Regions from separate parts of the Lysinibacillus sp. FSL M8-0337 genome, predicted to be linked through region 1. Evidence: predicted binding sites of a transcription regulator. Region 1 holds the regulator's gene; each other region holds the start of a gene.

Region 1 (4,280 bases):
GACTAATGCGATGCGGTCTTCACGAAAAGTTCGTAGTGTTATGCCACTAGAAATTTGTTTGTCACCGTAGCCAACAGCTAAGGCATCAATAGAAAGCACATCATTACCACTTTGGCGTTCAATTGTAAAACCGAAGCTAGCGGATTTTTCATCTCCTTCAGGGGAGTCCATCCATTCTGTGCGTTCAAGCATTTTGCGTCGGCTTTGTGCCATTTTGGTCGTTGAGGCACGGGCAATATTTTTTTGAATAAAATCCTCAAGCTTGGCTTTCTCATCTTGCTGACGTTCAAACATTTTCATATCGCGCTCATAGTTTTTTGCTTTCTCATCTAAATAGGCACTATAGTTGCCTGTATATTTTGTGACGCGATGGCGAGATACTTCATAGACAATAGAAACGACTTGATCTAAGAAGTAACGGTCATGGGAAACAATTAAAATAGCGCCTTCATAGCCTTTTAAATAATTTTCTAACCAAGATAGCGTTTCAATATCTAAATGGTTGGTAGGCTCATCGAGAATTAATAAATCGGGCTTGCTTAGTAGCAGCTTAGCAAGAGCTAGACGAGTTCGCTGGCCCCCTGACAAGGAGCTAATTGGTTTTTCATAATCCTCTGGGTAAAATTGCATACCATGAAGAACAGAGCGTGTATCAGACTCGTACTGATAGCCACCTGCATCTTTAAAATCATGTTGTAATTGGTCATATTCGGACATTATCTTTGAATACATGTCAGAGTTATCGTAAACGGCCGGATCAGCCATTTTTTGTTCAAGGGAACGTAATGCTTTTTCTTGTGAAAGAAGCGGTTCGAAAATTGTCATCATTTCGTCCCAAATTGATAACGTAGAATTTAGTCCAGCATGTTGTTCCAAATAGCCGACTTGTACACCTTTTGGAATGATAATATCGCCAGCATCATATGACAATTGACCGGCAATGATTTTTAGTAAAGTGGATTTACCAGCACCGTTACGTCCTACTAATGCGACACGATCACGGTGTTGAACTTCTAGTTTTACGCCACTTAAAATTTCATCGGCAATAAAGGATTTATATAGTTGATTGACTTGTAATACAATCATTCTTGACACCTCAATTCATTCTTAGTGTAAATGATGAGGGATTTGCTTGCAATGTCAGTGCTTTACTTATTCCAAGCTGTCATGTAAGATTGAAACGATTTCTCTTTAGTTAGTGGCGTAAAAAACGCCGTTAACTAAAGGGAAATCCACCAGTGGATGTCACAGATTACCGCATAAGCTTGGAAAGAATCTGGACGCAATTACACTGCGGTGTAATTGATTTGTATAAGCATGTTTCAAAAGAATATTCAAATGCACTTCGGTGGATTTGATGTGTTTATAAGGAGGAAAAAGTTTGAAACAAGAAGTGAAAATTCCACAAGCCACAACTAAAAGACTTCCTCTTTACTATCGATTTATCCAAAACTTTGCACAAGAAGGAATGGAACGTATTTCATCGAAGGAATTGAGCGAAGCGATGAAAATCGACTCTGCAACGATTCGTCGTGATTTCTCTTATTTTGGTGCGCTTGGGAAAAAGGGATATGGCTACGATGTACAACATCTATTGACATTTTTTAGTCAAACACTAGATCAGCATGAAACAACAAAAGTAGCATTAATCGGTGTGGGGAACTTAGGTAATGCCTTTTTAAAGTATAATTTCCAGAAAAATCATAATACACACATTGTGGTGGCATTTGACTCGAAGGCGCCAAAGGAAGGGAAAATGATCAGCAATATTCCTGTGTATCATCCCGATTTACTAGAAGAAAAGTATGCTGAATACGGGGCAGACCTAGCTATTTTAACAGTATCTTCACGCTCTGCTCAGAAGATGGCGGATCGCTTAGCAGCAATGGACGCAAAAGGTATTTTAAACTTTACACCAGAGCGAATTACTGTACCCGATTCTATGAAATTATTAACAATAGATTTATCAGTTGAATTGCAAGCGCTTATATATTTAATAAGAAATAGCGATAAATAAGTGCATTCACAATTTTGTAAACAGTTACAATTGATGGCGTTCAAACTATCTAAATAAATTCGCCAAACCTAAAAATTTAAGTTAAAATGATATATATAAGAGGAGGTGGCTGTAATGGTTGTGCACTTAAGTGCTATTTCACCAGTTGGCCTAGTTATTATCGGTGTGGTTGCTATTTTAATTTTCGGACCAAAGAAATTACCAGAGCTAGGTAAAGCTATGGGTTCTACACTTCGCGAATTTAAAAATGCAACAAAAGGTCTAGCTGATGACGATGATGATGCAAAAAAGAAAGTAATTGAACATAAAGAAAATGATAACGTTAAGTAAGTTAAGGATGTCAATTTAATATGAATCCAAGAGAATTAACTGTTACAGAGCATTTAGTAGAACTTAGAAAACGGCTCTTAATTTGTGCTGTTTTCTTTGTTATTGCACTTATAGTTGGCTTTTATCTAGCCGAACCAATTATTAAATATATTCAATATAGTAAAGAAGCAGAGCAACTAACTTTAAACGCGTTTAAAGTGACCGATCCACTTGTTGTATACTTGCAAGTGACGGTTATTATAGCATTTGTTTTAAGTTCACCATTGCTTCTTCATCAAATCTGGCTGTTTATTACACCAGGTTTACATGAGACAGAACGTAAGGCTACTTTAAAATATATTCCATACTCGTTTATTCTATTTATAGCAGGTGCATCATTTTCTTATTATGTGCTATTCCCATATGTTATGCACTTTATGATGGGCTTATCTGCGGATTTAGAAATACAACAAACAATTGGTATTAACGAATATTTTTCATTTTTGTTTCGCCTAGTTATGCCTTTCGGAATCGTTTTTCAGTTACCTGTTGTAACGTTATTTTTAGCGCGTTTAGGTATATTAAATCCTGAATTAATGGTGAAATTCAGAAAATATGCATATTTCGTGTTAGTTGTGATAGCGGTATTTCTTGCACCACCCGACTTTATTTCAAACGTTATTGTAGCAATTCCGCTATTTTTAATTTATGAGATTAGTATTATTATAGCGCGCAGGGGCTATCGTAAATTTTTACAAGCCGAAGCAATGCAGTTAGAGGAAGAACGGATAGCAGCAGAACGTGAGCAAGTGGAGCGTTTGTTAGCTGAGCAAAAACGACAAATAGAAGAAATGAATGACTAATTTAAAAAGCTGGATGTGATGACCACATCCAGCTTTTTTATTGCATTTTTTGCAGTTCTTGTAAAAACTTTTGCAACGGTTCAGCATTTAATTGGACAAGTGTCAAAAAGCCATTTAGCATGATGTGCGCAATAATTGATGTCCATATCCGTTTTGTTTTGTGGTATAGGAAAGCAAAGATCAAACCACAAATGGTATACAACAGGATGTGTGAAAAATCAAAATGAATCAGTGCGAAGAAAATGGCACTAACAATGGCTGCCACCCAGAAATTCGTCGTTTGAACAAGTGAGCCGAAAATAACGCGACGGAAGACGAATTCCTCTAAAATTGGACCAAAGACAACAATCGCTAAAATGGCAATGGGTGCACCTTTAGCTATCGCTACGATATCAGCAGTGTTTTGTGAGCCCCCCTCGATTCCAAAAACGGCCATTTCAATAGCCGCTCCAATCATTTGTCCGAAGAATACAAGGAAGAAACCTAAAACGCCCCACATAATTGTAAGTGGGATAGACTCTTTTTTACCTTGATAGACATCCCAAAACGTTTTATCGCGAGTGGTTAAAATTAAACTTAAAATCAATGCAATCGCAAAGCTGAGTGCGATATACCAGCCTTGTGTGATAGGAGCTGCTTGTTCATGAGATAAGCCTGTTGTATTCATCACAAATTTATGGAACGGTAAAAGCAACCATCTACCTGATACTTGCATGATAATGTAAACGATTAAAACATACAGAGCAGTTTTTTTATGCTGAACGCTTTTTAGAGAATTATTCACAGTCAAAATCCTTTCCATTCATAAGCTTCCTTTCTATTGTAGAGGAATATGGAAAGAAAACAAAATTTTTCGAAGTTCTTGCTTGCAAAAAAAGAATTGATTGATTATCATAATAAATGTATTAGCACTCGTTGATATAGAGTGCTAATAAACTTTCAACTAATATTTAAATTAATAGGAGGTTGTTTTACTTGTTAAGACCACTAGGAGATCGTATTGTCATCGAACTAATCGAGGTAGAAGAAAAATCTGCATTTGGGATTGTACTACCAGACTCTGCAAAAGAAAAACCGCAAGAAGGTAAAGT
Region 2 (4,280 bases), 110 kb from region 1:
ATAACGCTTAATAATATTGGTTATGACATGATTTTTTCCAATAAGTAAACTGTAAGCATTGAAAAAACCTGCCCCAAAATCAATAGATGCCACCATCACATAACCGAAAAGGAATATCCACAAAACTGAAATTCCTAAAACCTCTAATGTCATATGATGTCACCGCCCTTTTCTGTATGTCGATCTTCAATTTCACGTTCAATTGGATTCTTTTTAAACATACGCACTAATACGACTGTACTTCCTATTCCAAGTACGGTATACACACCTGTAAATAACAGCATCATCAAATCTACATGATCGCTCGTTGTAGCGCCGTCTGGTGTGCGCATAATACCGTATAATATCCACGGTTGACGTCCAACTTCCGCAAGCCACCAACCGGCTTCAATCGCAATAATTGACAGTGGTGCACCTGCAACAATAATCCATCTAAACCATCGAGTATGAATAAAGCGCCAACCACGGGGTTTTCCTACTACGTAAAGGAAAGACACTAATACCATAAACATGCCGATAAAGACCATGATATTAAAAAGATAGTGTATATAAAGCGGTGGTCTGTCTTCTTCCGCATATTGATCTAAACCAATGACTTCTGCATTTGGATTATTGCGTGCTAGTATACTTAAAGCATAAGGAACCTTGATGGCGTATTTAACTTCTTCGCCGTCCAAAACACCGAACAAAATCAAAGATGCTTTATCTGTTGTTTCAAAATGCCATTCAGCCGCTGCTAATTTTTCTGGTTGGTATTCCGCTAAGTATTTACCTGAGAAATCGCCTATAATTGCTGCAGCAATGGATGAAACTAAACCGATTTTCATCAATAAAAATAGAGACTTTTTATGGTAAACATGATCTGAGCCTTTGAGCATACGGTAGCCTGCAATGGCTGCCAAGACGAATGCTGATGTCATATAGGCTGTTACAAGAACATGCGCAACTTTTGTTGGCATGGCTGGGTTAAACATCGCTAGAAATGGTTGAATATTTACAAGCTGTCCGTCCACAATATCAAAGCCTTGAGGTGCATTCATAAAGGCATTTACCATTGTTATAAAGACAGCTGACATAGATGCACCAACTGCAACAGGTATTAGGAGTAACATATGCTTTTTCTGGCTATCAAAGCGATCCCATGTATATAAATAAATTCCTAAGAAAATGGCTTCAAAGAAAAATGCAAAGGTTTCCATAAAGAGCGGTAATGCTATCGTTTGCCCTGCAAGTTGCATAAAATTCGGCCATAGTAACGATAATTGCAATCCAATAGCTGTTCCTGTTACGACTCCTACAGCAACGGTAATGACGAAACCTCGTGCCCAACGTCGCGCCATCAAAATATAATGTTCATCATTCTTTTTATATCCAGTCCATTGTGCGATCATGATCATTAACGGCACACCGACACCAATCGTTGCATAAATGATGTGGAATGATAACGTAAGCTCCGTTAACGCACGACTCCAAAAGACTGCTGATTCATTAATCATCTCATTGCCCTCCTAACTTCCAAATATTCTTCCAAGTATGGAAAGTAGCATGATAATTGCAACACCAAAACTTAACCAAATAAGCTTCTTTTCCTGTGACTTATACAACTGCACCACTTCCTTTCCCTTTCCCATACCCATATTTTCCACTATTCCAACGAAAAAAACCTTTATAATGGTCCGATATTTCGGCCTATTATAAAGGTTTCAAATTTTGTTCAAGTAATATACGCACATTTGCCAAACATTTTTCTTAATTCGTTCACAACCCTTCATTATATGGGAATAAAATACAAAAAGCGTAAATTTATAAAATAAAATTTACGCTTTTTGTTAATCTAAATACGGTCTTCCTCACGAATATCTTCAATTGGGACAAAAATTTCAATATGGCGCTTTAAGTTTTCAAAAGTCGCAGGCGCATCTCCACCATATTCACCATCTAAATTTAAATGAACTTCACTATCCGTCGTTACTTTTACGACACTTGCTTTTTTATAAATAACACGATCATCCTTTAAATGTTCGCCTCGTAAAGCCATTGCTGCAAGTTGAATAAATTCTGGCAAGCTTACTTTTTTTAATACTAATAATGTGAAGTATCCATCGTTTATGCTCGCATCTGGTGCAAGCTTTTCAAAGCCTCCTACTGAATTCGTTAAGCCACATAAAAACATCATGGCATCGCCATCGAATACTTCACCATCATATTCAATACGCATATGTGATGCCTTAATAGATGGAATCATTTCAACTGCTTTTAAATAGTAGGCGAGCTGTCCAAGCATTGTTTTCATTTTGCTAGGTACTTCGTACGTTAGCTCTGTAATACGTCCTCCAGCAGCAATATTGATGAAATAGCGTTCTCCATTTAACAATCCAACATCAACTGGTAAGGTATCGCCTTTAATAATAATATCAACAGCTTCATCAATATTTCGTGGTATATGGACAGCACGTGCAAAATCATTCGTTGTCCCCATAGGAATTAGACCAATCTTCGGACGTTTTTCGAATTGGCCTACACCAGAAACAACCTCATTTAACGTCCCATCGCCACCAACTGCTATGATAATATCAAATCCACGTTCTACTGCATTTTTTGCTGCCTCTATTGCATCACCTTCACAAGTTGTTGCGTGACAAGATGTCTCATAGCCTGCTACCTCTAGTTTCTCCAATACTTCTGGTAGATGCTTTTTAAACACTTCTCGCCCAGATGTAGGATTATAAATGATTCTTGCTCGTTTCATAACATACCTTCCTGCTTCATAAGATTCTAATACTTTCAACGAATTTTTCGTTGAAATGTTGCACTACTATTACTACGCCAGCCCAAACACCACTGTCGCTAAGTAAAATGTTTTATTTTTGTAATGCTGCTGTTACATGTTTTTTGAAATCTTCATATACATAAGTCCAATTTGTTTTGTTGGTAATATTGTCTTCACGAATTTCAGCGTAAAGCGATTTTTGTGCTTCCTCAAAATTCGGGTCTTCTTTATCTGGCAACGTCGCTCTTTTGTTCACAACAATGTCCTGTAACTCTGGCGCACGTGGTCCCCATTTACCTATCACTTGTCCTGACTCGTTTAATAAAATATACATCGGAATCGCGCGTCCACCATTTGTTAAATAACGGTCGATTAAATCCGTATCTGCATCACGGAAAACTGTGCGCATATCTAATCCTGCTGCTTCTGCAACACGACGAATAATTGGATTATTTAGCATTGCATCCCCGCACCAATCTTCTGTAATGGTTAAAATTTTTGGTTGCTTGTCCTTCAGTAACGTTACAAAACCATCGTTTGTTGGCACTTCAAAACCATCATAAATTACAAAGCTATCTTCTTTTAGCGTCGTCATCTGATCCATATATTGTTGAATTGAAATGGCTTCTTCAAAATATTGTTGCTCAGTTTTCATATACTATCCCCTTTTTAAGTGATGTGATTGTTTCTATTCTATATTTTGCTATGAATACTCATTTTAGACAACTATTAAGTGCTACTTTTTGTTAGTATGTATAGTCTTTCCATTTAAAAAGTCAAGAAAGTGAAGACACTTTCTTGACTCATTGTAATAGCAAAAAATTAGCGTTTAGCAATTTCTTGTTGTAATAATTTATTAACCATTGGTGGGTTCGCTTGGCCTTTTGTCGCTTTCATAATTTGACCGACTAAGAAGCCAATTGCACGATCCTTACCATTTTTAAAGTCCTCGATTGATTGTGCATTGTTATCTAATACTTCTGTAACAATTGCTAATAAGGCACTCTCATCTGAAATTTGAACTAAACCTTTTGCTTTTACGATGTCATTAGCTGAACCGCCGTTTTCTACTAATTCAGCAAATACTTTTTTACCGATTTTAGAAGAAATTGTACCGTCCGTAATTAACTTCACCATACCAGCAAGGTTTTCTGGTGTTAACGCTGTATCTTTAAGATCCTTTTGTTCAGCATTTAAATAAGCTGAAACATCGCCCATTAACCAGTTAGCTGAAAGTTTTGCATCTGCACCATCAGCTACCATTGCTTCAAAGAAATCTGAAATTTCTTTAGAAATAACAAGCACGCCCGCGTCATAAGGTGTTAAGCCTAATTCTTCAACATAGCGTTTTTTACGAGCATCTGGCAGTTCAGGAATTTCTGATTTCACGCGCTCTAACCATTCATCGTCGATTGACAGGCGCACCAAGTCAGGCTCTGGGAAGTAACGATAATCATCTGTTCCTTCTTTCACGCGCATTAAAATTGTTTTACCTGTTTTTTCATCAAAG
Region 3 (4,280 bases), 870 kb from region 1:
ATTAATGGATACAATCATGGAATTTGATAGTCGCATCTCCCCCGTTTTTGAGGAATTATCTATTAAAGTTATATCGATTACGACAGCACACGGTCCGCTACAAGATTATTCAATTGACTTTGAATTATTTACACAGACAAAATTAAATACGTTTACAAAAGAAGCAACGACACATATTACAAGTATGCATGGCAATATTCCCGGTTCCATCTCGATTGGCCATCAACATCAAGCGTCACTTTTTATTATTCCCCAAAGCGTTCATATTGAATGCAACTATAAACTTTTGCAAATTGACATAAATGATATGAAACGTATTTTACAGCATCCTCATCCCACTCTCTATTATAGTGAGTGGCTTTTAGATGCCATCAAAAATGCTAGTATCCTTATGGAATTAAAAACAAATCAAAATACAATGATTGAATGGCCACTCGGCATCAAATCTGCCGTTATTTTATAGGAAGCAAAATAAAACACGTTTATGTAAAACTACATTTAACCGCAGCCTTGGACATACTAAAAGTATGTCTTTTTGTCGTGAATCAGGCTATGAATTGATCAGCCTTTGCGCTATTATCATATCAGCTTTCTATAGTTTCCGGTATTCCTATTGTGAAAGTAAGCATTAAATAATTCACTACAGACAAATTTCTTGAGTAAAAATGTATAATGAATGAGAGATTTATTTTTGGAGGCATTCAGCATGGAGATTAAAGAAACATTACAAACATTTTCATCTATGACACTTTCCGAACGGCAAGCTTTTTTTAATAAAGAGGGCGAATGGTTGCTAAAGGAAATGGTAGCGCATATCGGTTCAACAGACGGCGAACTACGCGATCACCTGATATATAGACTATTTATCGACTTATTGAGCGATAATTTCCTAAGTGCTCAGCAATTACAAGGTTTATTTGACACAGCAACCAGCGAAGATTTCCTATACGCTAACATTGGCGAACAAATGACGGATAGTGTTTTCACTCGCTCTTTTTCAGCTTTACTTGTAGCAGGCATTTTGGCAAAAGATAGTGAACTCCTTATTTTAAATGACACAAGCTTACAATCTTTCTTTAAAAAAATAGGGCGCTATTTGTTACTTGAAAATGATACAAGAGGATTTGTAGAAGGTAAAGGCTGGGCACATAGTGTTGCACACGGGGCAGATTTAGCGGCAATGACAATTAAACATCCGAAGTTTGATTTGCAACATGCTCCTTCTATCTTACATGCACTTAAACTAGTAACTTGGAAAGATGTTGTTTTTATCAACGACGAGGAAGAGCGCCTTGTAAATATTATTGAAGCATTATTAGCAAGGAATTATTCCGAGGAAGCACTATCTGAATGGGTAGAGCAAGTTTTTGATAAATTCGAAATGCATTTAGTAACACAAGGTTACAATCAAAGCTTTTTTAGTGGGCGTACTTGCACATTGAACGCAATGAAAACTTTGTATTTCGCTTTAAAAATGAATAACCTAGCACCAAAACTTCAAAACACACTGTATTTGCAAATCGCAAAGTGGTTGAAGCTCGGTTCTTAAATGCAAACCAGAACATCCAACGCATTTGGATGTTCTTTTTGCGAAAACCAATATTAATATACTAATATTTGTTAATTTTTCAAATCGTTTAATTATGTTAACATAATTTCAACAATGTACCAATATCCCCCTTTATAATCATCCCTTACATAGAAAATTTATCCTTTCAAGCACTTAAAACCGACTTTTCTCATACTCCTTTTTTAGATAAAACGCAACAAAAAAGTACCGAAAACATAGTTGCATCATGGACTTTATTACAAAACATCGTCTAAAATGTGAAATGATAATTTTCACAAAAAAATTATTTACTTAGTTAAATACGACAAACGCAGTATTTTCAACGTTTATACAGTGTTAATTTAACAAAACCTTAAAATACCAATAGTAAAATAGCTTTTTTTGTTCAAAAAATGTTCATAATCACCCCCTATTCATTATCAGTTCTATAATTAAATATTTTTTTTTCTAGTGAAGCGGGCGTATAATCCTATATGCAAACAAAGACATGGTGCGACCATCTACATTGAAAAATTGTCCAATTTATGGTGCATACATCATCATGTTTGTGAACGCTTGCAAAAGACCAATCATTTACTAGACTTTATGCTTCATATTGAACCATGCCATTGTCATTGTTAATGCAAACGTATTTGATTGGTACATCAGATAAAAGAGGTGACCTCAATACCCACTATTTATAAATGTGAATCAATACTACTACACATGAAATTTATGAATAGCCGTTTTATAGAAAGGAGTCAAACATGAATAAAAAATTTAGCTTAATGTTACTAGCATTTGGCGCTATCGCAATCCTGTCTGGTTGTGAACCATTAACTGTTTTCAATCCAAAAGGACCAAATGCTCAAACATTATCAAACACAATTATTTTATCCATTATTACAATGGCAGTTATTTTACTAGTCGTGTATGTGCTTTTTGCATTTATGCTAACAAAATACCGTGCATCAAAAGCTTCTGCCGATTATGAGCCACCTCATGAAGAAGGTAGTCATGTACTTGAAATTACATGGACAGTTATTCCTATTATTATCGTAGCATTCCTAGCAATTGTTACTGTAAAAACTACTAGTACGGTAGAAACAACACCAGAAGGTTATGACAATAAAGAACCACTTGTTATTTATGCAGCATCTTCAAACTGGAAATGGCACTTCAGCTATCCTGAACAAGGTATTGAAACTGTGAACTATGTAAACATTCCAACAGATCGTCCTATTGAATTCAAACTGTATTCATTCGGTCCAATTACAAGTTTCTGGATTCCACAGTTAGCTGGTCAAAAATATGCGATGAGTGACATGTTAACAACTATTCACCTTGCAGCTGATGAAGTTGGCTCATTCATGGGGCGTAACTCAAACTTTAATGGTCGCGGATTCGCGGAAATGGAATTTGAAGCACAATCTATGACACAAGCAGACTTCGATCAATGGGTTAAAGACGTAAAAGCGAACGAAAAACCATTAACTGAAGAAAAATTCAAAGAATTATTAGCAGCTGAACATGTAGGTCGTTCAAGCTACTCTTCTACTCACTTAGATTTCAGCCCTGCACCAATGGCACATGGTGACATGGATATGGAAGGTATGGACCATGGGAACATGGACATGTCTGACGAAGATATGAACCATGAAGATATGGATCATTCCAAAACAGATGCCGAAACACATTCACACTAATTTTCAAATTTGAAAGGAGCGCATCCTATGAGTATGGAAGAATTATTCCATCCACTGCAAGAACCGATGATTTTAGCAGCAGCTATTAGTATCGTAGTTGGAGCAGTAGTTGTCGTAGCAGGCCTTACGTATTTTAAAAAATGGGGCTACTTCTATAAAAACTGGCTATCAACAGTCGATCATAAAAAAATCGGTATTATGTATATCGCCGTTGCACTTTTAATGCTTTTCCGCGGTGGTATCGACGCACTTTTAATGCGTGCACAAACAGCAGTTCCTGATAACGGACTACTTGATGCACAACACTATAATGAGATTTTCACTACGCACGGTTTAATCATGATTTTATTCATGGCAATGCCATTTGTTATCGGTTTAATGAACATCGTTATTCCATTACAAATCGGTGCTCGTGACGTTGCGTTCCCACGTCTAAACGCTGTCAGCTTCTGGGCATTCGCAGCAGGTTGTGGTTTACTGAACCTATCATTCATTATTGGTGGTTCACCAGATTCAGGTTGGACAGCCTACTTCCCATTAGCAGGTACAGAATTTAGTCCAACTGTTGGGAACAACTATTATTCTTTAGCACTACAATTATCAGGGATCGGTACGTTATTGACTGGTGTTAACTTCATCACGACAATCTTTAAAATGCGTGCTCCTGGTATGACTTTAATGAAAATGCCAATGTTTACTTGGTCAATTTTAATCACAAACGTTATTATCGTATTTGCTTTCCCAGTATTAACTGTAGCACTTGCATTAATGATGTTAGACCGTCAATTCGGTACAAAATTCTTTGCGATGACAGACGGCGGTATGGACATGCTTTGGGCCAACCTATTCTGGGTTTGGGGACATCCTGAAGTTTACATCGTTATTCTTCCTGCCTTCGGTATCTTCTCTGAAGTTATTGCAACATTTGCTCGTAAAAACTTATACGGTTACAAATCAATGGTAATGAGTATGGTTGTTATTTCATTACTATCATTCTTAGTATGGGCCCACCACTTCTATACAAT

Evidence for each region. Region 1 encodes Rex, which represses fermentation and respiration genes when NADH is low (regulators of the CRP and FNR family bind a similar motif). Its sites were predicted from a motif close to TTGTGAAATATTTCACAA; they were not measured.
Region 2: MKY08_RS19410 (cytochrome ubiquinol oxidase subunit I) is a predicted target of Rex. The motif match lies at 1,747-1,764, and genes of this name have one in related genera.
Region 3: qoxA (cytochrome aa3 quinol oxidase subunit II) is a predicted target of Rex. The motif match lies at 2,116-2,133, and genes of this name have one in related genera.

The regions. Positions count from the first base shown of each region.
Region 1 is NZ_CP151996.1:4,091,362-4,095,641, reverse strand. It holds gene MKY08_RS19890 (ATP-binding cassette domain-containing protein) at 1-1,086, opposite strand, end outside; gene MKY08_RS19885 (redox-sensing transcriptional repressor Rex) at 1,382-2,017, shown strand; gene MKY08_RS19880 (twin-arginine translocase TatA/TatE family subunit) at 2,132-2,347, shown strand; gene tatC (twin-arginine translocase subunit TatC) at 2,368-3,189, shown strand; gene MKY08_RS19870 (CPBP family intramembrane glutamic endopeptidase) at 3,227-3,991, opposite strand; gene groES (co-chaperone GroES) at 4,165-4,280, shown strand, end outside.
Region 2 is NZ_CP151996.1:3,979,765-3,984,044, forward strand. It holds gene MKY08_RS19405 (cytochrome d ubiquinol oxidase subunit II) at 1-153, opposite strand, end outside; gene MKY08_RS19410 (cytochrome ubiquinol oxidase subunit I) at 150-1,496, opposite strand; gene MKY08_RS19415 (diacylglycerol kinase) at 1,835-2,749, opposite strand; gene MKY08_RS19420 (thioredoxin family protein) at 2,862-3,425, opposite strand; gene gatB (Asp-tRNA(Asn)/Glu-tRNA(Gln) amidotransferase subunit GatB) at 3,593-4,280, opposite strand, start outside.
Region 3 is NZ_CP151996.1:3,218,199-3,222,478, forward strand. It holds gene MKY08_RS15565 (hypothetical protein) at 1-463, shown strand, start outside; gene MKY08_RS15570 (DUF2785 domain-containing protein) at 707-1,549, shown strand; gene qoxA (cytochrome aa3 quinol oxidase subunit II) at 2,317-3,255, shown strand; gene qoxB (cytochrome aa3 quinol oxidase subunit I) at 3,283-4,280, shown strand, end outside.